Regions from separate parts of the Streptomyces sp. NPDC047853 genome, predicted to be linked through region 3. Evidence: riboswitches for the same ligand, from Rfam matches in the RefSeq annotation. Region 3 holds a riboswitch; each other region holds the start of a gene.

Region 1 (2,252 bases), on a different contig from region 3:
ATGCCCTCCCGGATGGGAGTCAGCTCCGTCGTCCCCCAGCCCAGGCGGGAGGCGACCACCGACCAGGCGTCGCCCACGCCGATGTCCGCCGGCCCGACGGTGATGGCCACGGCGACGGACACGGCGAGCACCGCGAGCCCGCCGCCCAGACCGGCCAGGCCGCGCAGCACACCGGCCGCGCCGGGCGGCCGGACCTTCCGGGAGGACCGCAGCGCGGTGGTCATCGGGCGAGGCCGTGCTCGCGCAGCGCCGCGGCCACCTTCTCGACGCCCTCGACCGTACGGATCGTGGGGTTCATGGCCTGCCCGCTGAGCAGCACGTACCGCTTCGCCCGCACCGCCTTCATGTTCCTCGTCGCCGCATTCGACTCCAGGAACGCGATCTTCTTCGCGGCCGACTCGGCGGTCTGCGACCTGCGGGTCAGATCGCCGATGACGAGCAGGTCGGGGTCACGGTCGGCCACCGTCTCCCAGTTGATCTGGGGCCACTCCTGCGTGCTGTCGTCGAAGACGTTCTTCGCGCCCAGCGCGTTCGTGATGACGCCGGGCGCGCCGCAGCAGCCCGCCATGTAGGGGGACTCCTGGTTCGCGAACCAGTACAGGACGGTGGCGTTCTCGGCGCCGGTCCCGGCGGCGGCCTTCGCCACCCGGCTCTCCAACCCGGAGACGAGCTTCTCGCCCCGTTCCTCCACCCCGAAGACCCGTGCCAGTTCCCGCACTTCGCGGTAGACGGTGTCCATGGCCAGGGGCTCGCTCCGGGAGCCGTCGCCGTCGCCGGTGTTGTCCTTGCCCTCGCAGTCGGCGGGCGAGAGGTACGTGGGAACGCCGAGCTCCTCGAACTTCTCGCGGGGCGCCACCCCGCCCTTGCCCAGGGTGGAGGTGAAGGAGGAGGCCACGAAGTCGGGTTCGGCGTCCAGGACCCGCTCGAACGACGGCTGGTCGTCGGCGAGCCGGGGCACCTTCTCGTTCGCCCGCTCAAGACCCGCGAGGACCGGGTCGGTCCAGGTGGCGGTTCCCACCATGCGGTCGGCCAGGCCCAGGGAGAGCAGGATCTCGGTGGTGCCCTGGTTCAGGGACACCGCCCGCTGCGGAGGGGCCTCGACCGTCACCTTCCGCCCGCAGTTGTCGATCGTGACGGAGCGCTTCCCGGCGCCGGCGGGCTTTCCGGACGAGCCGGAACCCGAGCCGGAACCGCACCCGGTGAGCAACAGGGCCCCGGTCAGGAGCAGGACGGAACGACGGGCGGGACGTGACAGCTGCAAGGTGTCGGTTTCCTCAACGTCAGGACCCAGGCGCGGGGTCCGTGCGAACGATCGGTCACCAGCAGGTCTTCGGACTCGGGGTCATCCCGGCGGAACGCCTTCCCGGACCCGGCCGTGACCGTCGTCCAGTGGCTGCTGCCCCGCCCGTCACCCTCACCGCTGCGCGTCAGTTCCGGATTCCCACCGGATTCCCTGACCCGTGTACGCGTAGGCCGCGTTCACGAGTGCGACTGGCGTCCGGAAGCTATCACAGCCCTCTCCCGTACGGTCCGACGGACCTTCGACCCTCCTCCGGGGTGGCCCCTTCGCAGCGGCGCTCAGCGGGCCTCGTCGCGCTCCCGGGCGGCGGAGAAGGTGCGTGCGCTCGGCACCAGGGCGGCGACCGCGGGCGCCGTGAAGCAGACGACCGCGCAGCCCGTGAGCACCGCCGTGACGCCGAAGGCGTCGATGGCGGGGGCGATGAGGGCGAGCCCGACCGGGGCGAGTCCGTACGAGAGCAGGAAGTCCAGGGAGGAGACCCGGGCCAGTTTGTCCGGGGCGACCTCGCGCTGGGCGGCGGTGAACCACGGCACGTTGAACAGCTCGATGCCGACGCCCGCGACGGCGTACGCGGCCATCACGACGGCCGGGTGCACGGGCAGCACGAGGCTGAGCGGGGCGAGTCCGTAGGCGGCGAGGCCGGCCAGGGCGGCCCAGCCGGGGGAGCGGGGACGCCAGCGGGCGATGAGCAGCGCACCGCCGAGCGCTCCGGCGGTGTACGCGGTCATCGCACCCGCGAGAACGACCTCGGTGCCGTACTCGTCCCGGCTGACCATGGGCAGGGCGACGCCGGTCGCGGAGTAGCCGGTGGCTATCACGGCCGTCAGCGCGCCCAGACCGGCGAGGAACCACGGGTGCCTGCGGGCCTCGCGGACCCCCTCCGCGAACTCGCTCAGCAGGGACGCCCTGCCCGCCCCGGCCGAAGGCTCCGCCGTGTCCTCCCCGGCCCCGG
Region 2 (2,252 bases), on a different contig from region 3:
ATGCCCCACACCTGGCCGGGCGGCACCTGGACGGAACCGATCGCGAGGCCGGCCGTGGCGGAGGCGAGCAGCAGGACGGTGAGGACGAGCAGCGTGACGGCCAGCCGCGTACCGCCCCCTCCCGGCTCCTCGGCGCCGCGCCGACGGACCGTCCGTCCGGTGGACGTGCCGGTTGCGGTCTGCGTCATCGGAAGCTCTTGGGGTGCAGCCCGCGGGCCAGGTCCTCGACCGCGTAGGCCGAGCGGATGCCGACCAGGGTGGCGGTCAGCGGCAGGACGACGAACCGCTTGTTCCTGACGGCGGGTACGTCGGCGAGCGCGGGCTGGGAGAGCAGGTACTTCTTCTTCTCCTCGACGCTTCCGGCGCCGGCGTAGTCGTAGATGGCGATGACCTCGGGCCTGCGCTCGACGACCTGCTCCCAGGAGACGTCGCCGAAGACGTCGTCGAGATCGGCGAAGACGTTCTCGCCCCCGGCCAGCCGGATCAGCTCGGTGCCGAGGCTCTTGCCGCCCGCGGTGAAGGCGCTCTTGTCGCCGCTGTCGTAGACGAAGACGGGCACCCGGGGCTCGCCCCGGACGCCGGTGGCGGCCTTGCCGACGCGGCCCTCCAGGTCCGCGACCAGTGCGTCGGCCCGGTCCGGGACGCCGAAGATCCTGCCGATGGTGCGGATCTCGTCGTACGTGTCCTTCATCGTCACCTGCTTCTCGCCGCAGTACTCGCGGTTGAGGTAGGTGTCGATGCCCGCGTCGGTGAACGCCTCGCGGGAGCGGCCTTCGTTCTCGGCGAAGGCGCTGCCGTAGCCGCCGTAGACGAAGTCGGGTTCGGCGTCCAGGACCTTCTCGAACGACGGCTCCCTTCCCGCCAGTTCGGGGATCGCCTCGTAGTCCTCCTTCAGCTCCGGCAGCACGGCGGAGTCGGGGAAGGCCGTGCCGACCATGCGGTCCTTCAGACCGAGCGCGAGCATGAGTTCCGCCGGGTGCTGGTGGATGGTGACCACCCGCGACGGCGGCCTGTCGTACGTCGTCCGCACGCCGCAGTTGTCGACGGTGACCGGGAAGCCCGCGGGCGCGGCGGCGGTGGCCTCGGCGTCGCCGCCGCCCTCGTCGGATACACCGCAGCCGGTGGTGAGCAGCACCGCCGACAGTGCCACGGCAGCGGCCGTGGCACGAAGGAACCCGCGCGTGCGGGCAGGGGTGAACAGCTGGGACACGTGAAGCCTCCTGGAGTCCGCGCTCCTCGGATCGGGCCCGCGACGGACCAGTGTCCTGACTCCCGGATCGACGTTCCCCCCGCCTTCCCGCGCGGTGCGCAGTGGCGTGTCGGAGGGGCGCTCCCCGGTCACAGTGGCGGGACCGTGCCGGATTCGCACCGGCTTCCTGTCTCCCGTCGCGGCGATGACCAGGTGATCCTACGTTTCGCCGAGCCGACGGCGAAAGGGCGTGCGGTTTCCGGCCGCACGCCCCGCTCCTGCCTCACCCTTCGCGGACGGCCCGCAGGACGAGCCGTTCGGCGTCCTCGTCGTAGGGGCGGCCGTCGAACCCGCCGAAGACCTCCACGCGGCCGAACCCGGCCTCCTCGGCCATCCGCCGCAACTCCACGGCGCTGTACACGAACCACGTCAGGGTGGCCCGCGTCACCCGGTCGCCCCGCACCAGCACCCACTCGCTGCGCAGCCGCGCCCACTCGTCCAGCACGGTGTCGGTCTGCACCATCAGGTCGTCGCCCCGCCGCACCACCTTGGGCGGGGTGACCCGGCGGGCCAGGAGTTCCTTCCCCGCGAGGTCGAGGACGAGCGTGCCGCCGGGCGCCAGGCAGGTGTACATGGTGCGCAGCACGCGCGCGTTGTCGGCGGGGTCCTCGAAGTACCCGAAGGAGGTGAACATGTTGAGGACCACGTCGAAGCCGCCCGGTGCCTCGTAGTCGCGTGCGTCGGCCCGCACGTACGTCACGTCGGCACCGGCGTCGGCCGACCGCTTGCGTGCCCGGTCCAGCATGGCCGGGCTCAGGTCGACTCCGGTCACGCGGTGCCCGCGGCGGGCGAGGGGCACGGTGAAGACGCCCGGCCCGCAGCACAGGTCCAGCACGCGTGCTCCGTCGGGGAGGGCGAGCAGGGGAGAGGTGTCGAGCAGTTCCTCGGCCTGCTCGTAGCGCTGCTCGGAGAAGAGGAAGTCGTGGAACTCGGTCCAGAAGTCATCGTCCTGGAATCCGCCCGTCCGTGTCATCGCGCGTCAGTGCTCCTTCGTGGTCGCCGT
Region 3 (2,252 bases):
GTGCGCTGGTCCACGGCGACCCGGATGTTCGTCGCCTGGGGCCTGACCCTGCCGGCCGCGGCCCTGGTCGCCGCGATCGCCGAGTGGGTCTGCGGCCTGGGCGACTGGGGCACCGCCGTCGTGGCCGTCTTCCTGGTCGCCTCCAGCGCCGCCATCTGGAAGATCTCCCGGCGCGAGGTCGTCGACCACACCAACGTCATCGACGAGCCCGAGCCGTCCGGTGTGGTGACCACGGCGATGGCCGCGGTCTCCCCGCCGCCGACCGGGGCGGCCGAGGAACTGGCCGTCGCCGTCCCGGCCGCCGCGACCGACGCCAAGTCCCCGTCGGCCACCACCACCGTCTGAGCCCGCCCCCGGGTACGAAGGAAGAAGCGAACCTCCATGAGCATCGACTGGGCAGCTCTAGGCTCCGTCTTCGGAGTCAGCCTCGTGTCCACCGTGGTCCTGGTGGGCCTGTTCACGCTCGGCATCGCCGGCCTCTCCCGCCAGGAGCGGGCCACCGCCCAGGGCGGCTCCGCGGCCCTCGCGGTCACCGGCGCGTACGCGTGCTTCGCGGCCTGCGCGGCGGCGGTGGCGTACGGCATCTACCTGATCGTCGCCTGAGCGTCGCGCGAACGATCACCGCACACCCGTGAGGCGGGGTGCGGGACGGACACCCACCGTCCCGCACCCCGCCTCTTCGCGTGCCGGCGCACACCACCCGCGTGTGGGGCTTCGCACACTCCCCCGTCGCAGGTCAACGCCAGGTTGACGGGTGTTCGCGGGCCGTGGTGGACTGCCGGAGCCATTACGGCGGCAGGAGAGGAAGCCCGGTGCGATTCCGGCGCGGTCCCGCCACTGTGACCGGGGAGCCCCTCCCCGGAAGCCAGGAACTCTCACCGCCGGTCTCTTCCAGCCAGGGCGCGGACACCCTGAGTGAGGACGTATCGCCATGCGCGGCTGCCGTTCCAGGTACACCGGCGACTCCGGGTGCCCCAGCGACACCCTCCCCCGCCCCGCGGCCGGCTGAGCCGTGCGCGCCGAACGCGTCTTCGCGTACGGCGCCGCCGCCGGCCTCCTCGGCGACCTCCTCCTCGGCGATCCGCGCCGCGGGCACCCGGTCGCCGCGTTCGGCCGTGCCGCCGGTGCCGTGGAACGGGTGCTGTGGCGTGACCACCGGGGCCGGGGCGCGCTGCACACCGCCCTGTGCGCCGGTGGCGCCGCCGCCCTCGGGGCCTCCGCCGCACGCGCCGTACGCCGCTCCCCCGCCGCCTCCGTCGCACTGACCGGCGCGGCCACCTGGGCCGTCGTCGGCGGGACCTCGCTCGCCCGGGAGGCCCGCTCGATCGGGCAGGCCCTGGAGGCCGGTGACGTCGAGGCGGCCCGGGCGCGGCTGCCGCACCTGTGCGGACGGGACCCGCAGGCCCTGGACGCCGACGGGATCGCCCGGGCCGTCGTCGAGTCCGTCGCCGAGAACACCTCGGACGCGGTGGTGGGCGCCCTGGTGTGGGGCGCCGTCGCCGGAGTGCCCGGACTGCTCGGCTTCCGCGCGGTGAACACCCTGGACGCCATGGTCGGCCACAAGTCCGCCCGGTACCGCCGGTTCGGGTGGGCCTCGGCCCGGCTCGACGACCTCGCGGGCTGGCCCGGCGCCCGGCTGACCGCCGTCCTCGCCACCGTCGCCGGCGGCGATCCGCGGGGCGCCGTGCGGGCGTGGCGTGCCGACGCCGGGCGGCACCCGAGCCCCAACGCCGGCCCCGTGGAGGCGTCGTTCGCGGGCGCCCTCGGCGTGCGGCTCGGCGGGACGCTCTCCTACGGCGGGCGGGTGGAGCACCGGCCCGTCCTCAACGGGGCCGCCGGCCGCGCCGTACGGGCCGGTTCCGGCGACATCGACCGGGCCGTCCGGCTCTCCCGGCGCGTGGGCTGGCTGGCGCTGGGCGTGTGCGCCGGCGCACGGCTGCTCGCACGCCGGGCACTCACGAAGGGACGTGACTCATGAGCGGTGGCCTCCTCGTCGCCGGCACCACCTCCGACGCCGGCAAGAGCGTCGTCACCGCCGGGATCTGCCGCTGGCTGGTGCGGCAGGGCGTCAAGGTCGCGCCGTTCAAGGCGCAGAACATGTCGCTGAACTCCTTCGTGACCCGCGAGGGCGCGGAGATCGGGCGGGCGCAGGCCATGCAGGCGCAGGCGTGCCGGGTGGAGCCGACCGCGCTGATGAACCCGGTGCTGCTCAAGCCGGGGGGTGAGCGCAGCAGCCAGGTCGTGCTGCTCGG

The links. Region 3 has a riboswitch for cobalamin ahead of ACGF5T_RS28415 (cobalamin biosynthesis protein). Riboswitches for the same ligand answer to the same signal wherever they lie in the genome.
Region 1: it holds a riboswitch for cobalamin, as region 3 does, so the genes downstream of both, ACGF5T_RS21505 (ABC transporter substrate-binding protein) here and ACGF5T_RS28415 (cobalamin biosynthesis protein) in region 3, are expected to answer to the same signal.
Region 2: it holds a riboswitch for cobalamin, as region 3 does, so the genes downstream of both, ACGF5T_RS18800 (ABC transporter substrate-binding protein) here and ACGF5T_RS28415 (cobalamin biosynthesis protein) in region 3, are expected to answer to the same signal.

What each region holds. Positions count from the first base shown of each region.
Region 1 covers NZ_JBIDCI010000011.1:115,182-117,433, forward strand. Annotated here, with positions in the region: gene ACGF5T_RS21500 (iron chelate uptake ABC transporter family permease subunit) at 1-224, opposite strand, end outside; gene ACGF5T_RS21505 (ABC transporter substrate-binding protein) at 221-1,261, opposite strand; cobalamin riboswitch at 1,304-1,511, opposite strand; gene ACGF5T_RS21510 (MFS transporter) at 1,579-2,252, opposite strand, start outside.
Region 2 covers NZ_JBIDCI010000009.1:130,765-133,016, forward strand. Annotated here, with positions in the region: gene ACGF5T_RS18795 (iron ABC transporter permease) at 1-188, opposite strand, end outside; gene ACGF5T_RS18800 (ABC transporter substrate-binding protein) at 185-1,210, opposite strand; cobalamin riboswitch at 1,259-1,380, opposite strand; gene ACGF5T_RS18805 (class I SAM-dependent methyltransferase) at 1,473-2,222, opposite strand; gene ACGF5T_RS18810 (MFS transporter) at 2,191-2,252, opposite strand, start outside.
Region 3 covers NZ_JBIDCI010000018.1:56,450-58,701, forward strand. Annotated here, with positions in the region: gene ACGF5T_RS28405 (inorganic phosphate transporter) at 1-345, shown strand, start outside; gene ACGF5T_RS28410 (hypothetical protein) at 382-603, shown strand; cobalamin riboswitch at 754-896, shown strand; gene ACGF5T_RS28415 (cobalamin biosynthesis protein) at 1,013-1,978, shown strand; gene ACGF5T_RS28420 (cobyric acid synthase) at 1,975-2,252, shown strand, end outside.